Regions from separate parts of the Paludibacterium flexuosum genome, predicted to be linked through region 2. Evidence: predicted binding sites of a transcription regulator. Region 2 holds the regulator's gene; the other holds the start of a gene.
The links. The regulator FNR, encoded in region 2, switches genes on or off when oxygen is low (the NO sensors DNR and NnrR bind a similar motif). The targets are predictions, from matches to a motif close to TTGATNNNNATCAA.
Positions count from the first base shown of each region.

Region 1: AACH39_RS14010 (nitronate monooxygenase family protein) is a predicted target of FNR. The motif match lies at 4,158-4,171, and genes of this name have one in related genera.

Region 1 is NZ_AP029060.1:2,926,229-2,937,603, reverse strand. It holds gene AACH39_RS14030 (FAD-binding oxidoreductase) at 1-861, opposite strand, end outside; gene AACH39_RS14025 (LysR family transcriptional regulator) at 1,118-2,086, opposite strand; gene AACH39_RS14020 (LuxR family transcriptional regulator) at 2,582-3,379, shown strand; gene AACH39_RS14015 (acyl-homoserine-lactone synthase) at 3,300-3,956, opposite strand; gene AACH39_RS14010 (nitronate monooxygenase family protein) at 4,248-5,429, shown strand; gene AACH39_RS14005 (aldehyde dehydrogenase family protein) at 5,526-6,881, shown strand; gene AACH39_RS14000 (DUF485 domain-containing protein) at 6,886-7,083, shown strand; gene AACH39_RS13995 (sodium/solute symporter) at 7,080-8,558, shown strand; gene AACH39_RS13990 (FAD-binding oxidoreductase) at 8,566-9,960, shown strand; gene AACH39_RS13985 (transporter substrate-binding domain-containing protein) at 10,014-10,796, shown strand; gene AACH39_RS13980 (methyl-accepting chemotaxis protein) at 10,874-11,375, opposite strand, start outside.
Region 2 is NZ_AP029060.1:1,690,542-1,701,916, forward strand. It holds gene AACH39_RS07965 (beta-ketoacyl-ACP synthase III) at 1-853, opposite strand, end outside; gene iscR (Fe-S cluster assembly transcriptional regulator IscR) at 1,120-1,611, shown strand; gene AACH39_RS07975 (IscS subfamily cysteine desulfurase) at 1,642-2,859, shown strand; gene iscU (Fe-S cluster assembly scaffold IscU) at 2,909-3,292, shown strand; gene iscA (iron-sulfur cluster assembly protein IscA) at 3,311-3,634, shown strand; gene hscB (Fe-S protein assembly co-chaperone HscB) at 3,687-4,220, shown strand; gene hscA (Fe-S protein assembly chaperone HscA) at 4,249-6,111, shown strand; gene fdx (ISC system 2Fe-2S type ferredoxin) at 6,118-6,459, shown strand; gene iscX (Fe-S cluster assembly protein IscX) at 6,471-6,668, shown strand; gene AACH39_RS08010 (glutathione S-transferase family protein) at 6,797-7,432, shown strand; gene udk (uridine kinase) at 7,475-8,089, shown strand; gene AACH39_RS08020 (hypothetical protein) at 8,142-8,267, opposite strand; gene hemN (oxygen-independent coproporphyrinogen III oxidase) at 8,271-9,677, opposite strand; gene fnr (fumarate/nitrate reduction transcriptional regulator Fnr) at 9,787-10,536, shown strand; gene AACH39_RS08035 (DUF1853 family protein) at 10,564-11,375, opposite strand, start outside.

The sequences.
Region 1 (11,375 bases), 1.2 Mb from region 2:
CAGCATGAAGTTGCAATCCTCCACACAGTGATCGGTGGGCAACAGGCGCGCGGCCTCAGCCGCCGACAAAGGCTCGGTGGCAATGACCTGGGTACCGCAGGGCAGGCTTTTTTCCGCCAGGGCCGGAATCAGATCTCCCAGATAGGCATTGCCGGCCACAATGACAAAGCGGGCCGTCACCTGCCCCCGGGCGGTATGCACGATCGCCGGATCACCCTGCTGCAGTCGCGTCACGGCACTTTGCTCAAAAATCCGCCCACCGAGTGACTCGAACGCCGCCGCCTCGCCCAGCGCCAGATTCAGCGGATGGAGATGCCCACCCCAGTCATCCAGCAGACCGCCGACATAACGCTCACTGCCGATATGCTCGCGAATGCCGTCAGCCTGCAACAAATGCAGTCCGCGATGACCATAGCGCTCCCACAGCGCCTTCTTGGCAGCCAGCTCATCCAGCTGCTTGCTGGTCAGCGCGGCAAAAATATTGCCCGGTTTCAGATCACACTGAATGTTGTAGCGCGCCACCCGCTCGCGAATGATGCGCCCGCCCTCAAAAGCCATCGCTCCCAGTGCCTGGGCCTGGGCCCGGCCATAGCGGCGCTCGATCACATCCAGATCGCGGCTGTAGCTGTTGACGATCTGCCCTCCGTTGCGTCCGGAGGCACCATAACCAACCCGCGCAGCCTCGAGCACAATGACACGGTAACCGGCCTCAGCCAGTGCCAGCCCGGCCGACAGGCCGGTATAGCCTGCCCCAATGATGCAGACATCCGCCTGCTCGCTCCCCTGCAACTCGGCACGAGCAGGTGACGGATTGGCCGAGGCAGCGTAGTAAGAAGCCGGATGGTTGACGGCTGAGCGCATAAGAAGTCCCCTGTGGCGGCGATTAAAATATTATCCTCATGTTTAATATGTTTAACGCATGACACGCCATCTGCCCAGCGGCATCGCCTTCAGAAGGGAAAAGTGAGTACAAAATCTGACAGTGTCAAACAGGAGAAGGGATCAAAAACAAGGGGTCAGGTCTTGTATTTTGCATCCGGATGCAAAATACAAGACCTGACCCCGTCGGTACTGCAGTATCGGAGGTCGGGCGCGCCGCGCCCTCAGTGCCCGCGAATCACAGGTCGACCTGCTGGCGCAGGGCCGAACGCTTGGCCGTCAGGTCCAGTCCGGGCAGATCGGCAATGATGTCCGGATGATCCGCCAGTTTCTCCACGACGAAATCGACAAAGACCCGCGTGCGCGGGGCAATGTGATCGCGGTGCGGGAAACAGATATAGATCGAGCGCTCCAGTGAGACCATGTCGGTCAAAACGGCTTCCAGTTCGCCGGTGCGGATGTAATGCACCACCTCATGACCCGGCAGTTGCGCCACACCCATACCGAGGCGGGCCAGTTCGCATACGGCCTCCATCTCATTCAGGGTATAGGTACCGGTGACTTCCAGCGGGATGCGCTCGCCGGAGCGATCAAACTCCCACTTGAACAGCCGTCCCGACGTCGGGAACTGGAAGTTGATGCAGTCGTGATTGGCGAGATCTTCCGGCTTTTCAGGGCGACCGAATCGCTTCCAGTAGGAAGGCGAGGCTACGACATAGAGCGGCATCTGCGCCAGGTTGCGCGCCACCATGCGCGAGTCAGGCATCATGCCGGTACGTACGCCGACATCGTAACCGTCTTCGACCAGATCGCTGAAGTTATCGTCCAGACCGAAAAACACCTTGATCTTCGGATACAGATCGCAGAACTCTTCCATCAGCGGCAGGATGAAGCGACGGCCAAACGAATTGGGCATGCTGACACGCAGGTGTCCGGCCGGCTCATCACGGCTCGCCTTGAGCTGGTTGATCGCCGAGTCCAGATTGTTGACCGGGCCGCGACATTGCGCATAAAAGCGCCGGCCATCTTCGGTCAGGGTCAGTTGACGCGTGGTGCGGTTAAACAGCCGGACTTCCAGCTCCTGCTCCAGTCGGGCGATGCTCTGACTGATGGCGGCCGGCGACACGCCCAGCTTGCGGGCGGCGTCGGAAAAGCTGCCGTTTTCGGCAGTGGTCATGAAGACCATTAGGGCTTTCAGGGTATCCATAACTCAGCGATGGTCCGTGTTTCAGCAAAGCCCCTGACATGCGACGTCGATCGCATGACATAAGCATTGCCAAAGTCATTATTAAATGTATATTCTTAAAAAAGGTTACACCAATATTTGTAGTTATTAAAGTAAAAAGTTAATAGCAAAAATACGTAGTTTCTGACAATTTTCCCGCATTTTGGCTTGCAACTGCAGGGATGCCAGCGCCCTCGGCATGCATCGGAAATAAATGTCGAAGACATGAAGCTTGCCAGATCTGCTTGCCATATGAATTCAGCCAGTCTCGCTTACCCCACGACGCACCTGCCCGGGCGGCCAGCCCGATCCTGCCTCTGCGGCCAGCAGCCAAGGCAAAGCAATCGTGTTAGCCAAGGCCAAAACTGGTCTAAAAGCCGGGAGAATCATCGTCTTAGGCGACCGATAGACCCTGCGTCCGACAGACGGCTCTGCTATGATTTTTGAACATACTCATTACCAGTGCTTACACCGCCCATGACATCTGTTCATACACTCAATACCAGACCGTTGCCTGCAGATCTGCCGGCTTCCCGGCAATGGATGCTACTGGAGTGGATTCATGCTCTTGGACACATCGAGGAAGAGCAGGGCCTGAAGGATTTCCTCGACCGACTGCAAAGTCAGCTGCCGGCGGAACACATGGTGCTGGCCCTGGGCAGACTGAATGCCCAGCAGCACATGCAGAAAGTCGAAAAACTGATTGATGTCAGCTACCCGCTGGGCTGGCTGGACCATTACATGCAGGAGAACCTCGCCAGCTGCGACCCCATCCTGCACAACCCGATGGGCAGCAATCCGATCTTCTGGCAGGACTCCTTTTCCAGCGCGCGCAGCCCGCTGGCCAAGCGCTTCATCGCCGAAGCCGCCTCGGTCGGTCTTGGCACCGGCGTCACCTTCAGCGCCGCCTCCACCCGGCAGAACATGGCCTGCGTGATCTCGGTGACCGGCGAGGACATTACCCGCGATACCCAGCTGATCGAGATGCTCAACTGCCTGGTGCCCCATCTGCACCAGGCCATGAGCCGAGTCACCGACCTGGCGCCGATGTCTGCCTCGGCGATGCTGCTGTCCAATCGCGAGTACGACATCTTCCACTGGATGAGCCGGGGCAAGACCAACTGGGAAATCGCGACCATCCTGGATATCAGCGAGCGCACGGTCAAATTTCATGTCGCCAACATTATCCGCAAGCTCAATGCCAATAACCGGACACATGCGATTGTGCTGGGGCTGCAGCAGGGGATTCGACCGCCTGTCGCAGCCAACGGATGAACGCCGGCTCGGCGGCCTGCCAGTCGAAATAGGCCGCTTGCGACACCACCCCGCCATCAAGCGGCCGCGCCGGGCCGATGGGCCGGATGGGAAAGCCCAGCCGGTCCAGACGCCGGTAAAATGCCGGCTCGACCACAAAGTACATCCAGCGCACCTGGTGTAGCTCGGCCCAGCGGAACAGACAGTAGTAAAGCAGCATGGCGGCGGGCTCAATGCGCCGGCCCTGCGCATCCGTCTCCACGGCAAAACGGGTAATCTCGGCGCTGGCGGCACCTTTGTGCAGACACCAGCCGTCAGGCAGCAGCGCCGAGAATTCCTTTTCCAGCATGAAAGGCTGATGCCCCGGGGTCATGCGTACCGACCCCACCACCCGTTGCTGGATGAACACGCCGAGATTGTCAGAAAAATCATCGTATTCATCCCGATCCAGACCATCCACCGACAAAGGCACCCAGCGCAGCTGCTCGCGGAAAATCCGGTGCCGGAACCGCAACAACTCGGTTTCCTTGCGCCCGCCACGCACCCGCTCCAGACGAAAACCCTCGCGGGAAGCCAATACGGTCATGCTGTTCATCATGTCCTCTCTCCTGTCGGTGATTGCAGAAAGCCGCACTGTAAGAGAGGGGAAAAAATCTGATAATCTGTCCTTTAGGACAGCCATATACGGGCATCTTTTTCAGAAAAAACACGTTATCATCAAGGATTTAGCCAATACCCTACTTCCTTCCTCTGGAACGAAGCCAAAGGTTCCCTGCCCGCCCGTTTTCCCAACTTCTCCTTGAGATTCATCAATTTGACACGGCAGAAATACCGACGTGCCGGAATTTTCCTGTAAACTAGTGTTTTTGCTCGACACAGGGTCATCCCTATGAAACATGCTTTCCCCCCCCTCGTCATCCGCGGTCGCTCCTTGCTGCCTATCGTTCAGGGCGGCATGGGCGTCGGCATCTCCGCGCAGCGGCTTGCCGGCAGCGTGGCACATGAGGGCGGTGTCGGCACGGTCGCCAGTGTCGACCTGCGCCATCTGCACGAAGACCTGATGGCACGTTCGGCCACGGCCCAGGGCCAGGCCGAACTGGATGCACTGAACCTCATCGCGCTGGATCGCGAGGTCAAAGGCGCGCTGAGCCGCTCGGAAGGTCATGGCATGGTGGCGGTCAACGTCATGAAGGCCGTGGATTCGCACGCCGCCTATGTTCGCCAGGCCTGCGAGTCGGGCGCCCATGCCGTGGTGATGGGGGCCGGTCTGCCGCTGGACCTGCCGGAAATGACAGCCGATCACCCGGACGTCGCCCTGATTCCGATCCTGTCCGAATCGCGCGGCATCAGCATCGTGCTCAAGCGCTGGATGAAAAAGAACTGCCTGCCGGACGCCATCGTGATCGAACATCCGAAACATGCCGGTGGTCACCTGGGCGCGGCCCAGATCCAGGATCTCGGCCAGGAGCGTTTCGATTTCCGCCGTGTACTGGAAGAAACCTTCGAAACCTTCCGTTCACTGGGGCTGGAGCGCGAGAAGATTCCGCTGATCGTTGCCGGTGGCATCAACAGTTTTGACAAGGTACGCACCTTCATCTCCGAACTGGGCGCCACGGCCGTACAGGTCGGCACCGCCTTTGCCGTCACCCGTGAGGGGGATGCGCACGACAACTTCAAGCGCACCCTGGCCGAAGCCCGGCCGGAAGACATCGCCGAGTTCATGAGCGTGGCCGGCCTGCCGGCACGTGGCGTGCTGACGCCGTTCCTGAAGAGCTACCTGAACCGCGAAGCCAAGCTGCAGGCCAATGCCAAGGCCGATCCGCGCCGCTGCACCCAGGGCCTCAACTGCCTGTCGGTATGTGGTTTGCGCGATGGTCTGTCGAAGGTCGGGCAGTTCTGCATCGATCTCAAGCTGGCAGCCGCCTTCCGCGGCGAAGTCAGCAAGGGCCTGTTCTTCCGCGGCTCGGAACCGCTGCCATTCGGTTCCGCCATGCGCAGCGTGCGTGAAACCATCGATTACCTGCTGACCGGCACCATGCCGCAGGAACTGAATTTCAAGCCCGCTGTTTGAGCTTTTCCCGTCTCTGATCAAGCCTCGCTGCTGTCCGGCAGCGGGGCTTTTTGTTAAAGTGCTCTATTACTTCCAACTAATAAAGCCAATCTGGCTATGACAGCATTTACTTCCTGCAATCCGGCCACGGGCGAGGTGGTCTTTACCCGGGCCGCCTGGCCGCACGATCAACTTCCCGGCTGCCTGGCCCGACTGCGCCAGGCGCAGGCCGAATGGGCCCGGCTCGACATCGAGGAGCGTGCCGGGCGCATGATGCGCCTGGCGGATCAATTGATGCAGCACCGCCAGGCACTGGCCGACCTGGTCACCCTGGAGGTCGGCAAGCGCACCGCGGAATGCCTGGCCGAAATCGACAAATCGGAAAAGCTGATTCGCTATTACGCCAGTCTGGCGCCCAGCCTGCTGCAACCGCTGATGATTCCCACCAATGGCAGTCGCAGTGGTGTTGCTTTCGAACCGCTGGGCACCGTCCTGGCAGTGATGCCGTGGAATTATCCGATCTGGCAGGTACTGCGATTTGCCGTGCCGGCACTGATGGCCGGCAACGCCTGTCTGGTCAAACCGGCGCCCGTGGTACCGCAGTCCACCCAGTTGCTGCTGGACTGTGTCCATCAGGCCGGACTGGCCGTACTGGATATTGCCTGGATCGACCATGATCAGGTCGAGCAGGCCATCCGCCTGTCCGATGCGGTCGCCTTCACCGGTTCGACAGCCACCGGCCGACATCTGGCCTCACTGGCCGGCCGACATCTGAAGAAGACCGTCCTGGAGCTGGGCGGCAGCAACCCCTTCATCGTGCTGGCCGATGCCGATGTCGATGCGGCCGCGCGCGAAGCCGTACACTCGCGCTTCCGCGACGCCGGGCAGTCCTGTAATGCCGCCAAGCGCATGATCGTGGTACCCGAGGTGGCCGAACGCTTCATGACCACCTTTGTGGCCGAGGCGGCCGCCCTCCGGGCAGGCGCCCCCACCGACCCGGACACGACACTGTCGCCGCTGACCCGCAGCGATTTACGCGCCGGCCTGCACGCCCAGGTGCTGGATGCGCTGGCCAACGGCGCCACCTTGCGCCTGGGCGGCGAGATGCCGGCGGGGCCCGGCTTCTTCTACCCGGCCACGGTACTCGATCATGTCAATCCGGGCTGCCGGGTCTATCGTGAAGAGGTATTTGGTCCGGTCGCCAGCATTCTGCGCGCACGCGACGAACAGGATGCCGTCCGACTGGCGAATGACACCCCCTTTGGTCTGGGGGCGTCCATCTACAGCAACGATACGGCCCGGGCCTGGGAACTGGCACGTCAGCTGCAGGCGGGTAGTGTCTTCATCAATCGACACACCAGCTCCGACCTGCGTCTGCCGTTTGGTGGCGTCAAGGATTCCGGTTACGGTCGTGAATTGTCCGAATTCGGCCTGTACGAATTCGTCAACGTCAAAACCTATTGGCAAAAGTGAGTCCATGAAGTCATTGCTGTTACTGCTGCTCCTGCCAATCGCCGCCTTTTACGGGGCGATTGCCTTTTTTCCGGCGCTGCTGGCCATACCCTGCGGCCGCTTGCCGCTGTCCATGCTACTGGCACTGGGACTGATCTGGCTGGGTGTGATCGTGAGTCTGCTGTACGTGCGCCAGGCCAACCGGCGTGAGGATCGCACATGAATCTGGCCCAGTTCTGTGTTCTCCTGCTGTTGGTCATCAGCCTGTCGCTGACGCTCTGGGCCTCGCGGCGCACCCATACACGTGCCGAGTTTTATACCGCCGGCGGCCGGATCCGTGCCTGGCAGAATGGCCTCGCGCTGGCCGGCGACTACCTTTCTGCCGCCGCCTTTCTGGGCGCGGCAGGGCTGTTCATGAGCCAGGGCTACGACTCGCTGATCTATGCAGTCGGCACACTGGCCGGCTGGCCGCTGTTGTTGCTGCTGTTTGCGGAAAAACTGCGCGAGCGCGCCCGTTTCACCCTCGGTGATGTGCTGGCCGAGCGCTTTGGCGGCCGGCCGGTGCGAGCCATGGCCGCCTTCAGCACCTTGCTGATCGTGCTGTTCTATCTGGTGGTACAACTGGTCGGTGCCGGCAAGTTGCTCGGTCTGCTGTTCGGCCTGGCCTACCTGCCTGCCGTACTGACCGTGGCGGCCCTGACCATGCTCTATGTTGCACTCGGCGGCATGCTGGCCACTACCTGGGTACAGATCGTCAAAGCCTGCCTGCTGCTGGCCTGCGGGCTCACGCTGGCATTGGGCGTACTGATCAAGAGCGGGTTCAGTACCGACTGGCTGATCACGCAGGCAGAGGCCATCCACCCGGCAGGCCACGGCATCTGGCTGCCCAGCCAGGCTATGCACAACCCGTGGGAAGTCTTGTCGCTCGGTCTCGGGCTGGTACTCGGCCTGCTCGGACTGCCGCATGTGCTGATGCGCTTCTTTACCGTCCCCGATGCCCGCGCCGCACGTGCCTCGGCCTGCTGGGCGACCGCCATCGTCGCCTTGTTCTTTACCCTGAATGTGCTGATCGGCGTTGGCAGCATTGTCTTCGTCAGCAAGACCCCGGCCTTCCTTGATGCGCACGGCAAACTGCTCGGCGGCGGCAATATGGCCGTCTTGCACCTGGCACAGGCGCTGGGCGGTGCTGCGCTGCGTGACGTGGTGGCCGCCGTGGTGTTTGCCACCATCATGGCCGTGGTGGCCGGCCTGACCGTCGCCGGCTCCAGTGCGCTGAGCCACGACATTTACGGCGGCCTGCTGTGTCGCGGCAAACCGGATGAACGGCGTGAATTGCAGGTCTCGCGCGGCTCGGTGCTGCTGCTGGTCCTGTTGGCCGTGCTGCTGTCCTGCGGCTTCCAGAACCAGAACATTGCCATTCTGTTTGGCCTGGCCTTCGGCATGGCGGCCAGCGGCCCGTTCCCGATTCTGCTGTTGACCCTGTTCTGGCCCGGGCTGACGGCCCGCGGCGCGATTGCCGGCGGACTGGTCGGACTGCTCAGCGCCACCCTGCTGATCATTGCCGGCCCGGCAGTCTGGGTCGCAGTACTCGGCCATGCCCGCCCCTTGTTTCCGCTGGCCAGCCCGGCGCTGTGCTCGGTACCGCTGGCCTTCCTGACCGCCTGGCTGGTCTCGCGCCTGCCCGGCACCCCGGAGTGACTGTCTGATGCAAACTGCCGAATTCCTGACTGCGCTGAGCCAATTGATCGGCCCCAGCCATGTCCTGCAAGCCCCGATCGATATCGAGCCATTCTGCCTGGACCTGCGCCAGCGCTATCATGGCCGGCCTCTGGCAGTGGCCTTGCCCGGCAGCCGGCAAGAGGTGGCGGCACTGGTCCGTCTGGCCAGCCAGGCCGGCATCGCCCTGCTGCCGCAAGGGGGCAATACCTCCACCTGCGGCGCCGCCACACCGGATGACAGCGGTCGGACACTGGTAGTGGGGCTGCGCCGGCTGGATCGGGTGATTGAGGTGGACGCCGCCAACAACAGCATGACCCTGGAAGCCGGTGTCACGCTGGCGCGCGCCCAGCAGATCGCCGCCGAAGCTGATCGGCTGTTTCCGCTGTCTCTGGCCAGTGAAGGCAGTTGTCAGATCGGCGGCAATCTGGCGACCAATGCCGGCGGGCTAGCGGTCTTGCGTTACGGCACCATGCGCGATCTGGCACTGGGGCTGGAAGTCGTGTTGCCGGATGGCCGGGTACTCAACCAGCTCTCCGGCCTGCGCAAGGACACCAGCGGTCTGGATCTCAAGCAACTGTTCATCGGCTCGGAAGGCCAGCTGGGTCTGATCACCGCGGCCACGCTCAAAGTTTTCCCCATGCCCCGCGCTCGGGCGACGGCCATGGTGGGCGTCGCCGATGCCCAGACCGCCATCGACTGGCTGGCGGCCTTGCGCGACCGTTTTGCCGACAGGCTGACCACCTTTGAAATGATGTCCGGCGACTGCATGGCGCTGTTGCAGCAGTACCAGGGCGACAAGGTGCCATTCATCGCACCGTGGACCCTGCTGATCGAACTCTCCGACAGCGAGGGGCAGCAGGCGCTGGAAGATCAGCTGGTGCAATGGCTGTCTGAACGGGACATGCTGGATGGGGTAATTGCCCAGAGCGAAACCGAGCGTCTGGCGCTGTGGCAGCTACGTGAAGACATGTCGGAAACCCAGAAACGGCGCGGCCCGAGTATCAAGCATGATATCGGTCTGCCAAGCAGCGCCATTCCGGCCTTTCTGACGCAGTGCGGCGAGGCACTGCAACGCGCTTATCCGGGCTGCAGCATCATGGCATTCGGTCACGCGGGCGATGGCAACCTGCACTACAACGTGTCCTACACCCGGCCAGACAATGCCGAGCTGTTTGCCGACGAAGAAAACGTCAACCGGATTGTCTACGATACGGTATACCGGCTGAACGGCACCCTGGCTGCAGAGCATGGCATCGGGCAGCTGAAAACCCACTGGCTGGAGACTTACAAGGATCCGCTGGCCTTGTCGCTGATGCGCTCGGTCAAGAAGCTGCTGGATCCTGAGAATCGGATGAATCCGGGAAAATGGCTTTCTGACTGAGGTCTGACCTGCCAGCGCCGCAGCGCTCAACCCGGCCATTGGAAGGACCTGCTATGCGCAAGCCCCTCTTGTTGCTGTTTGCCGCTCTGATGGCCTCGGGGGCTGTCGCGGCCGATCTGTCGGTGCGCATGGCCTATGCCGATGTCGCCTCCCCGCCGTATTTCTGGGGCAATGGCAGCCTGATTCCCGAGCATCCCGGCGCAGCCGTCGACCTGATGCGCGAAGCGGCTGCCGCCTGCCACCTCAAGCCGCAGCTGTCGCGCTGGCCGAACAAGCGGCTATTCGCCATGCTGCAGGCGGACCAGATCGACATTTCCTTCATGTATTCCTTTCACGAAGATCGCATGGCGCTGTTCGCCTACCCGATGAGCGGCACGCAACCGGACCGGCGTTATCGCATCACGAGTCTGGTCTACTCGCTCTATGTGCTGCGCAACAGTCCGGTGCAATTCGATGGCCAGCAGATCCTGAACCTGAATAACGGCCTGATCGGCGCCAATACCGGCTGGTCGATTGTCGAAGACTTGCGCAATCGCGGACAAAACGTCGAAGAAGCCCCCACCACCGAAATCAACTTCCGCAAGCTGCAGGCAGGCCGCATCGCCGCCTATGCCACCCAGGACAATGTCGCCGACCATTATCTGAATGCCAGCAAGCTCACCACCTTTGTCAAACTGCAACCTCCGCTTTTACGCAAAGACTACTTTGCCGTCATCAGTCATGGCTGGCTGAAACAGCATCCGCAGGAGTCGAATTGCCTGTGGCAGCAAATCGCCCTGCTGCGGGAACAGCGATTGCCCGCCCTGCTGAACGCAGCGGAACTGTTTTCCCCGTAGGTACGCCAGCCCGGAGAACAGGCATAAAAAAACGGCTCGTGCATGGCACGAGCCGTTGGTTTTTCCTACCGCCGTCGTTACAGCTTGAAGCGGCCGAAGGCATCCTGCATCTGCTTGGCAGCCGCAGACAGGCGCTGCAGCTCTTCGCTGACACTTTGCAGCCGGTCGTCGTTTTCCAGGATGCGACCGTTGATGCTCTCGGTACTCTGGGCAATCAGCGTGGTGGCATTGTGCTGTTCATTGGTCGAGTGGGAAATCTCGCTCATTTTTTCCACCACCACATCCATCGACTGACGGATGCTGCCAATACTGTCGACGGCGACTCGCGTCAATTGCACGCCTTCGTCGACCGAACCGACCGTCTGGTTCATGTCACCCACCGCGCGGCTGGTCTCCTGCCGGATGGCATCCACCATGCTGCTGATACCCAGTGTCGCCTGGGCGGTACGTTCGGCCAGCTTGCGCACTTCGTCGGCCACCACGGCAAAGCCACGGCCCTGCTCACCGGCACGGGCGGCCTCGATGGCGGCATTCAGGGCCAGCAGGTTGGTCTGGTCGGCAATGTCGCGGATCACATTG
Region 2 (11,375 bases):
ACTGATCCAGGTGGCCGACAATATGCTCGCCGACCATCGGGCAGACCTCCTTGAAGACCTTGCGCCCCTGCTGGACGAACAATTTGTCCGGCTGGCCAATTCCCCGCTCGTCACACGCATTGAGAAAGCCGAAATTATTGCGGATGGCATTGGAGAACAGGGTGGCCAGCCTGGTGCCCAACACCTCGAACACCTGAGCGGCCCGGGCATCCTCGGCTCGCTCCACCAGCACGGCACTGGCCGCGTCACCAAAGATGAAATGGCTGTCCCGATCGCGGAAATTCAGGTGGGCCGAGCAAATCTCGGGGCTGATCACCAGGGCCGCGCGCGCCTGGCCGGTGGCGACGGCATTCACCGCATTCTGGATACCAAAGGTGGCCGAGGAGCAAGCCACATTCATGTCGAAGGCAAAGCCGCTGATGCCGAGCGCCTGCTGCACCTCGACCGCCATGGCCGGATAGGCGCGTTGCATATTGGAGCAGGCGACAATCACCATATCGATGTCTGCCGGGACGCGCCCGGCGTTCTCCAGCGCCTGGCGGGCCGCTGCCACCGCCATTTCGGCCTGCAGCGACAATGCCTCGTTATCGCGCTCGGGCAGGAAGGGGCGCATGCGCTGCGGATCCAGCACGCCGGACTTGTCCATCAGATAGCGCTGGCGGATGCCCGAGGCCTTGACGATGAAATCGCTGCTGGACTCGGCCAGGGCCTCGCGGCTGCCGGCCGCAATCTCTGCGGCATGCTGCTGGTTGTACTGCGCCACATAGGTATTGAATGCTGCGACCAGCTCGTCATTGCTGACCGCATGCGGCGGCGTGAACAAGCCGGTACCGCTGATGACTGCCTGATACATGAAGAATCTCCTCGCCTCGACAGCCACGGGCTCGCCTTGTCATGCCACAAGCCGCGTCACTGCCGCCATTTTGTTCTGTTGAAGTGCAGCAAATATACCAAGAGGATGACACGATTGTCAGAAAACGATCACAAATCCGCCATTTCCCAGTAAAATGATCAACTATCAACTTTGGTGGGCATGCTCCCGTCAAAAATTAGTTGACCAAATTACTCGGGATTTGCGTATAATCAGCTCGACCACTTTCTTTTTGGGAGCTTCCTACCATGCGCCTGACCACTAAAGGCCGATTTGCCGTCACGGCCATGCTGGACCTGGCACTGCGCCAGGACAAGGGTCCCGTCACGCTGGCCGGCATCAGCGAAAGACAGAACATCTCGCTCTCCTATCTGGAGCAGCTGTTCGGCAAGCTGCGCCGGGCCGAACTGGTCGACAGCGTTCGCGGACCGGGCGGCGGATACACCCTGGCACGCGCCCCCGAGGATATCTCGGTGGCTCATATCATTACCGCGGTTGACGAGCCGGTGGATGCCACGCAGTGCGGTGGCCGCGAAAATTGTCGCGGTCAGAACCAGCGGTGCATGACCCATGACTTGTGGACCAACCTGAATGCCACCATCTTCAATTATCTATCGCAGGTGAGCCTCGGCAACCTTGTCGACGAGCAGCTGGCCAAAGATACGGCCGTGCTGCAGGACAAGCGCGAAGCGGCCCCCGCACATCGATCGCAGCCAGCCTCGGCCGGCGGCGCCTTGTGACTGCGGAAACACTTTGTGGAGAACGTTTAAATGTCCCAGATGAAGCTTCCGATCTATCTTGACTACTCGGCCACCACCCCGGTTGATCCGCGCGTGGCAGAGAAGATGATCCCCTGGCTGACCGAGCACTTCGGCAACCCGGCTTCACGCAGTCACAGTTTCGGCTGGGAGGCCGAAGATGCGGTTGAAAACGCCCGGGCGGAAGTGGCTCGCCTGGTCAACTGCGACCCGAAAGAAATCATCTGGACCTCGGGTGCCACCGAGTCCGACAACCTCGCCATCAAGGGCGCGGCGCAGTTCTACCAGACCCGCGGCAAGCACATCATCACCGTGCGCACCGAACACAAGGCCGTGCTGGATACCTGCCGCGAGCTGGAACGCGAAGGCTTCGAAGTCACCTACCTGCCGGTCAAGCCGGACGGCCTGATTGATCTTGATCAGTTCAAGGCCGCCATGCGCCCGGATACCATTCTGGCGTCAGTCATGCTGGTCAACAACGAGATCGGCGTGATTCAGGATATCGATACGCTGGGAGCGCTGTGCCGCGAAAAGGGTGTGATCTTCCATGTGGACGCCGCCCAGGCCACCGGCAAGGTCGCCATCGATCTGGAAAAGCAGCCGGTTGACCTGATGAGCTTCTCGGCTCACAAGACCTATGGTCCCAAGGGCATCGGCGCCCTGTACATCCGCCGCAAGCCGCGCGTCCGTCTGGAAGCGCAGATGCATGGCGGCGGTCACGAGCGTGGCTTCCGTTCCGGCACCCTGGCCACGCACCAGATCGTCGGCATGGGGGAAAGCTTCCGCCTGGCGCGCGAAGAGATGGCACACGAAAACGAGCGCATCCGCATGCTGCGCGACCGCCTGTGGAATGGCGTCAAGGGCATGGAAGAGGTTTACCTCAACGGCGACATGGATCAGCGCGTGCCGCACAACCTGAACATCAGCTTCAACTTCGTCGAAGGTGAGTCGCTGATCATGGCCATCAAGGAACTGGCCGTCTCCAGTGGCTCGGCCTGCACCTCGGCCAGCCTGGAGCCGTCTTATGTGCTGCGCGCGCTGGGACGCAACGACGAACTGGCACACAGCTCGATCCGCTTCACCATCGGTCGTTTCACCACGGTCGAGCAGATCGACTTTGCCGTCGCCCTGCTGCGCGAGAAGATCGGCAAGCTGCGCGAACTGTCGCCCCTGTGGGAGATGTACAAGGACGGCGTGGACCTGAATAGCGTGCAGTGGGCTGCACACTGAACTGAAACCGGGCGGCAGCCGCCGCCCCTTGGCAGCAAGAGGTTACATCATGGCTTACAGCAACAAAGTACTGGATCACTACGAGAATCCGCGCAACGTCGGTGCCTTCGACAAGGACGACGGCCAGGTCGGTACCGGCATGGTCGGCGCACCGGCCTGTGGCGATGTCATGAAACTGCAGATCAAGGTCAGTGAGGACGGCGTCATCGAAGACGCACGCTTCAAGACCTATGGTTGCGGCTCGGCCATCGCCTCTTCCTCGCTGGTGACCGAATGGGTCAAGGGCAAGACCCTGGACGAAGCCCTGAACATCCGCAATACCGAAATCGCCGAAGAGCTGGAGTTGCCGCCGGTCAAGATCCACTGCTCGATTCTGGCGGAAGATGCCATCAAGGCAGCGGTCAGCGATTACAAGCAAAAACACGGCAAATAAGCGGCGACAGGTAACACTATGGCCATCACCCTTTCCGAAAGCGCTGCGGCGCATGTCAGCAACTTCATTGCCAAGCGCGGCAAAGGTCTCGGCATCCGCCTGGGTGTCAAGACCTCCGGCTGCTCCGGCATGGCGTACAAGCTGGAATTCGTCGATGTCGAAAACCCGGAAGACATCTTCTTCGAAAGTCACGGCCTGCGGGTCTACACCGACGAGAAGAGTCTGAGCTACATCGACGGCACCGAGCTCGACTACGTCAAGGAAGGCTTGAACGAAGGGTTCAAGTTCAACAATCCGAACGTGAAGAACGAATGCGGTTGCGGCGAAAGCTTCAACGTCTGAACGGTGCACGTTGCGCCCCGGCATCCAGCTGCCGGGGCCTGCTGGAGTGTTGATGAACCCTGATTTCCAACAGAGTCACTTTGCGCTTTTCGGCCTGCCCGAACGCTTTGCGCTGGACAGCGCTCAGCTCGATCAGGCCTGGCGTGCCGTGGCTGCCGAAGTCCATCCCGACCGCTACGCCCATGCCGGTGACGCCGAAAAGCGCGTCGCCCTGATGATGGCCACCCGCGTCAATGAAGCCTACCGCACCCTGAAGTCCCCGCTGGCCCGGGCTCGCTACCTGCTCACGCTGGCCGGCACCGACACGCAGGAAGAAACCAATACCAGCATGCCCGGTGCGTTTCTGATGCAGCAGATGACCTGGCGCGAAACCATCGAGGATGCCCGCCGTGCCCGCGACAGCGCCACCCTGGACCGTCTGGCGGCCGAGCTGCGGGACGAAACCCGCCAGCTGGAGCAGCAACTGGTTCACACACTGGATATCGAACGCGACGACGACCAGGCTGCACTGCTGGTACGCAAGTGGCGTTTTCTGGAAAAACTTGGTCAGGAAGTCGATGACGCCCTCGAACAGGCGCTGTCCTGACCCCCTCACCCCTTACTGATCGTTTGCCATGGCCCTTTTGCAAATCGCCGAACCCGGCTTGTCCGCCGCCCCACATCAGCATCGCAATGCGATCGGCATCGATCTGGGCACCACCAACTCGCTGGTTGCCATCGTGCGCAGCGGCACAGCCACCGTGCTGCCCGATGATGAAGGCAACACGCTGCTGCCCTCGGTGGTCCGTTACCTCGACCAGGACGGGCAAGTCACCGTCGGCCACGGTGCCATGCAGGCCATCAGCCAGGATCCGGTCAATACCATTGCCTCGGTCAAGCGGCTCATGGGCCGTGGTCTGGCCGATATCGGCGACCTGAATGACCTGCCCTACCGCTTTGTCGATGCACCGGGCATGGCCCAGTTGCAGACCCGCGCCGGGATCAAGAGCCCGGTGGAAGTCTCGGCAGAAATCCTGCGCGCGCTGAAAGCCCGTGCCGAAGCCAGCATCACGGGCGATCTGCTCGGCGCGGTCATCACCGTGCCCGCCTATTTCGACGATGCCCAGCGTCAGGCCACCAAGGATGCGGCACAGCTGGCAGGTATCAATGTGCTGCGCCTGCTGAACGAGCCGACTGCGGCCGCCATCGCTTACGGCCTGGACAATGGTTCGGAAGGGGTCTACGTGGTCTACGACCTCGGCGGCGGCACCTTCGACGTCTCGGTCCTGCGACTGAGCAAGGGGGTGTTCGAAGTGCTGGCCACCAGTGGCGACTCGGCGCTGGGCGGCGATGATTTCGACCACCGGATCTATTGCTGGGCCCTGGAAGAGGCCCAACTCTCCGGCCTGTCCCCTTCCGACGCCCGCACATTGCACAGCGCGGCACGTCAGGCCAAGGAAGCCTTGTCCGAGCATACCGAAACCCGTCTGTCGGCGGAGCTGCAAGACGGACAACAGGTCGAGCTGACACTGGCACGCGATACCTTGCGTGACATCTGCCGCAACCTGGTACAAAAAACCCTGCTGCCGGTCAGAAAGGCGCTGCGCGATGCCGGTATCGGCATCGACGAGGTGCAGGGTGTGGTCATGGTAGGGGGCGCTACCCGCATGCCGCAGATCCAGCAGGCAGTCGCCGAATTCTTTGGCCAGACGCCGCTCAACAACCTCGACCCGGACAAGGTCGTGGCGCTGGGCGCGGCGATTCAGGCCAATCTGCTGGCCGGCAACAAGCAGGAAGATGACTGGTTGTTGCTGGACGTGATTCCCCTGTCGCTGGGCATCGAAACCATGGGCGGCCTGACCGAGAAGATCATTCCGCGCAACAGCACCATCCCGGTGGCGCGTGCCCAGGAGTTCACCACATTCAAGGATGGCCAGACCGCCATGTCCATCCATGTACTGCAGGGGGAACGCGAGCTGGTGGCCGACTGTCGCTCGCTGGCACGCTTCACGCTGCGCGGCATTCCGCCGATGGTGGCCGGAGCCGCCCGCATCCGCATCACCTTCCAGGTGGATGCCGACGGCCTGCTGTCGGTCTCGGCGCGCGAACAGACTTCCGGCGTGGCGGCCAGCATTGAGGTCAAGCCCTCCTATGGGCTCAATGACGACGATATCAGCCGCATGCTCAGCGATTCACTGCAGCACGTACGTGAAGACATCGAGGCCCGCAAGCTGCGCGAGGCCCAGGTCAATGCCCAGGGGCTGGTCGAAGCCACGCAGGCGGCCATCCTGGCCGATGGCGACCTGTTGCAGGAGAGCGAGCGTCAGGCCATCGAGTCGGCCATTGCCGCCTGCCAGCAGGCCTGCGCCGGCAACGAGACCCGCGACATCAACGAAGCGGTCGGTCTGCTGAACCAGATCACCGAGACCTTTGCCGCGCGACGCATGGATCGCAACATCCAGCGCGCGCTCAAGGGCCAGAAAATTGGCGAATTGTGAGATCCCATGCCCAGAATCATTGTTTTGCCCCATAACGAACTGTGCCCGGAAGGCGCGGTAATCGAAGATGCCGAAAGCGGCAGCAGTCTGTGTGAGGTCTTGCTGAAAAACGGCATCGAAATCGAACACGCCTGCGAGATGTCCTGCGCCTGCACCACCTGTCATGTGGTCGTCCGCGAGGGCTTCAACTCCCTGCCGCCTTCGGACGAGCTGGAAGACGACCTGCTGGATCGTGCCTGGGGACTGGAAGCCACGTCGCGCCTGTCCTGCCAGGCGGTGATCGGTCAGGACGACCTGACCGTCGAAATTCCGCGCTACACCATCAACCACGCACGCGAGAACCACTGAGGAGGCCGATCATGAAATGGAGCGACATTTACGATATTGCCGCCGAGCTGGCGGACAGCATGCCGGATACCGACCCGCGTCATATCCGCTTCACTGACCTGCACAACTGGGTCGTCTCCCTGCCGGGGTTTGACGACGACCACGGCCGTGGCGGCGAAAAGGTGCTGGAGGCCATTCAGCAGGCCTGGATCGACGAAGTCGGCGCCTGAGCCCCTCCCGCCCCGCACCACCGTCTTGCACCACAGGACGGTGGTATTTTTTTGTCATGAGCAATCTAACCATCCCATGCACTTCTGCCGCGTTGTAAGATGAATCACCCCCATTCCCGGAGTGGCTCATGTTTACTTTGCTGATCGGCAACAAAAACCTGTCTTCCTGGTCCCTGCGCCCCTGGCTGGTACTGAAGATGCTCGACGAGCCCTTCGAAGAGCAGAAGATAGATTTGCGAGCGGCCGATGCAGCAGAACAAATCCGGGTATTCAACCCGGCCGGCAAGGTCCCGCTGTTGTACGACCGCAACTTGCGGATCGGCGACTCACTGGCCATTTGCGAATACCTGGCGGAGTGCTTTCCTCATGCCCGCCTGTGGCCACAAGGCAGTGCCGAACGGGCTCAGGCACGCTCGGTGGTGGCCGAGATGCACAGCGGCTTCCCCACCCTGCGTCAGGCAATGCCATTTGATATTTGCGGGCGCCACGCCACCCCGCCGCTGACCGCGGAACTGCAACGCGACATCCACCGCGTGCTCGAGATCTGGCAAAGTCTGCGCCAGCAACATGAAGCCGTTGGCCCCTTCCTGTTCGGCCACTTCACCCTGGCGGATGCCTTCTTTGCGCCGGTCGTCACCCGCTTCGTCAGCTATGATTATGTCTTGACCGGTCTGGCCGAACAGTACGCCGAACACATGCTGTCTCTGCCGGCCATGCAGCAATGGATTCGCGAGGCCGAGGCAGAAACAGCACTGGCGCGCTGATTACCTTTTCATTAAAATATCGGCCTTTTCCGACAGCACATCATGACCACACCTTTCATCATCGGCATCGCCGGCGGCAGCGGCAGCGGCAAGACCACCGTAACTCGCCAACTGGTCGAAACCATCGGCACCGACAAGGCAGCGGTCATCATCCAGGACAACTACTATCGTGATCAGAGTGCGCTGACCTTCGAGCAGCGGCTGCTGACCAACTACGACCATCCGCATGCCTTCGACTGGCCGCTGCTGATGTCGCACATCGATGACCTGCGCAACGGCGTGCCGATCGACATGCCGATTTATGATTTCTCGATCCACACCCGAAGCCATGAAACCCGTACCGTCGTGCCGGCACCGGTGATTCTGATCGAAGGCTTCTACTCTCTGTACGATGCGGCGCTGCGCGACATGATGTCGCTGAAAATCTTTGTCGACACCGACCCGGATGTGCGTTTCATCCGCCGGCTGCAGCGCGACATCGTCGAACGTGCCCGCTCGATGCAGCACGTCATCGATCAGTACATGTCGACGGTGCGACCGATGCATAACCAGTTCATCGAGCCGACCAAGCGCTTTGCCGACGTGATCCTGCCGCATGGCAGCAATGACCCGGCCATCGACATGATCATCGCCCGCATCGAAAGCCTGGTGGTGTAACACACGCCCATGGCCGTATGCATGCAAAAAAAGCCGGCATCCGCCGGCTTTTTCATTTGCTGCGTGGTCGCTGCTGCCACAGCCAGGCGAACGGCCAGCCCAGTAGTCGCAGGCCAAACCACAGGCCGTAGGCGACAGCCACCAGGGCCAGCAGTACCCCGTTAAGCAGACGGGACACCGCTCAGATCACCTTGGAGTAACGGGCCTTGGTCTGGCGCTCGCGCAGATGGCGATCGAACAGCATGGCCACATTGCGGATCAGGAATCGCCCCTTCGGTTCAACGGTCAGGAAGTCGCCGTCAAAATGCAGCAGGCCCATCTGCTGCATCTCGCGCAGCTTCGGGATCTCTTCCGCAAAGTAATGGGCGAAATTGATATTGAAGATTTCCTCGATGGCCTCGAACGACAAAGAGAAACGGCACATCAGCGCCTGGATGATCGAGCGGCGCAGAATGTCGTCACTGTCCAGCACCAGTCCACGCATCACCGGCAGGCGGCCGGCGTCCAGCGCCGCATAGTAGGCATCCAGCTCTTTCTCGTTCTGGCTATAGCAAGGTCCCACCTTGCCGATCGAGGACACCCCGAAGGCCAGCATGTCGCAGTCGGCGTAGGTGGAATAGCCCTGAAAATTGCGCTGCAGACGCCCCTGACGCAAGGCAACCGCCAGGTCATCATCGGGCTTGGCGAAGTGATCCATGCCGATGAACACATAGCCCGCCTCGGTCAGTTGACGCACCGAGTGTTGTAAAATATCCAATTTCACTGAAGACGACGGCAGGTCGGCTTCGTCGATACGCCGTTGCGGCATGAACAGCGTTGGCAAGTGGGCGTAATTGTATAGCGCAATGCGGTCCGGACTGATGGCGATGACCTGCTCAATGGTCCGCGCCACGGAGCTTTGCGTCTGAAACGGCAGCCCGTAGATCAGGTCGATACTGACCGATTTGAAACCTGCCTCGCGCGCCGCCTGAATCACTTCCAGTGTCTCGTCCAGGCTCTGCACCCGGTTGACGGCCTCCTGCACGCGCGGTTCCAGATCCTGCACCCCGACACTGATGCGGTTGAAACCGAATGACGCCAGTTTGAAGATCGTCTCGCGCCCCACCTTGCGCGGATCAATCTCGATGGAATATTCACCTTCCGGCAAAAAGTCGAAATGCCCGCGCAGGATATTCATCAGTCGTTCGAGTTGCGCATCCGACAAGAAGGTCGGCGTACCGCCACCAAAATGCAACTGAATGACTTTTTCTCGCTCACCGACGGCATTTGCCACCATTTCTACCTCTTTTTCCAGGTAGTCGAGGTAGATATCTGCCTTGCTCTTGTCCTTGGTGATGATCTTGTTACAGGCACAGTAATAGCAAACAGTATTGCAAAATGGTAAATGAGCATATAATGATACAGCTTTACTATTCGCCCCGATGCGACGCTGTTTGAGCCAATGACGATAATCGGCCTCGCCGAAATCCGCATGAAAGCGGTCTGCAGTCGGGTATGAGGTGTATCTCGGGCCGGAGCCTTCCAGCCGTTCGATCAGTTGTCGATCGAACTCGAAATGCTCCGGAGAAAACGAATGGATGGTGGTCATGTCGGTATTTGATGGAAAAACCGGTGGTGGGCTGGTAAATTTGCGGAAAACATTTGAATTCCGCTTTGACAAGAGTCAAGGTTCAATTAAAGGTTGCTCAAAAAACGGCATGACTGACCAGACCACCATCCAATTGCATGCGCTCAAGCTCTCCTGCTCCAACTGCAGCTTGCGCGAACTCTGCCTGCCCGTCGGACTGAATCGCGAAGAGATGACGCAGCTTGATGCCGTCATCCGCCAGAGCCGTCGCATCAAACGGGGCGAGTATCTGTTCCGCAGCGGCGAGGGCTTCAAGTCGCTGTTCGCCGTGCGCACCGGCTTCTTCAAGACCTGCGTCTCCAGCCAGGATGGCCGCGAGCAGGTCACGGGCTTCCTGATGTCCGGCGAGCTGATGGGGCTGGATGGCGTGTCTTCCAACATCCATGGCTGCGATGCCATCGCCCTGGAAGACAGCGAAGTCTGCGAACTGCCGTTCAATCGAATCGAGAGCCTTGGTCGCGACATCCCCAGCCTGCAGCACCATTTCTTCCGCCTGATGAGCCGCGAGATTGTCCGCGATCAGAACGTCATGTTGCTTCTTGGCAACATGAAGGCAGAAGAGCGTCTGGCCGCGTTCCTGCTCAACCTGTCCCAGCGTCTGGCCATCCGTGGCTTCGCCGCCAATGACTTCATCCTGCGCATGAGCCGCGAGGAAATCGGCAGCTTCCTCGGCCTGAAACTGGAAACCGTCAGCCGCACGCTGTCGAAGTTCCAGCAACAGGGCTGGATCAGCGTCGATCACAAGCACATTCAGCTGGTGAAACCGGAAGAACTCAAGCAACTGATCGCCGGCTGCATCCACTCCAACAACGCGGAGTAACTTGCCAGTCCCGACAACGGGCGCCGCTCAGCAGGCGCCCGTTGGCATTTGCTGCTGCAGCTGCACCAGCCGCCCGGCATCCGGCCAGCGCGACGGCAGAACAAAGCCGCGCCGCAATTCGCGCCATCCCCCCTCCTCTGCCACCATTTCCGCCACCATTTGAGGCGCCTCGGCTTGTGTCATCTGCACACGCAGGGCCTGTGCCGACCCCACCTCGCCGCTGGCGGCCAGCGCCGGCGACAGCCAGCGCATGCGCGGCAGCCACAGCCAGCGACTGGAGGCGTCGCGACAGGGCCAGGGCTGTTCGCAGTCAGCCATCCAGCCTTGCCATTGGGTTGCCGGCGCGAATGCCGCCTCGTCAGGCGCCTGACGGTAAAAAAAGCAGCCACGCACCAGTGCCCCGGTGCGCGGTGCCTCAAACCCCGGCGGCAGGACTTGTCGGGCCAGCGCATGGCGACTCAGCCTCAATTGCTGAGCCAGCTTGTCCTGTTTCAGCAGCCAGGCATCGCGCAGACTGGGGCCCACCAGGCCTGACGCCCCCTTTCCGCACTGCAGATAGAATTTGCTGCAGGTTTCCAGATGCCAGGGCTGGCCATCAATACGCAGCAGGAAGTCGAACTCACCCAGCGTCAGCCCTTTGTCGCGCAGCACCAGATTGTGCGCAACCAGCTCGATATGGGGGGAATGGTCAAACCAGAAAGCCAGCAGTTGCTCGGCATAGTGGCCAAGCCGCCTGACGGGACGAGCCGCCAGCCAGCGGCGCAGTGGCGCCGGATCGTTGTCCAGCATCGCCAGGCGCCTCATCCCGTCGGCCCCCAGCAGCAGCGCATCGGGCAGGT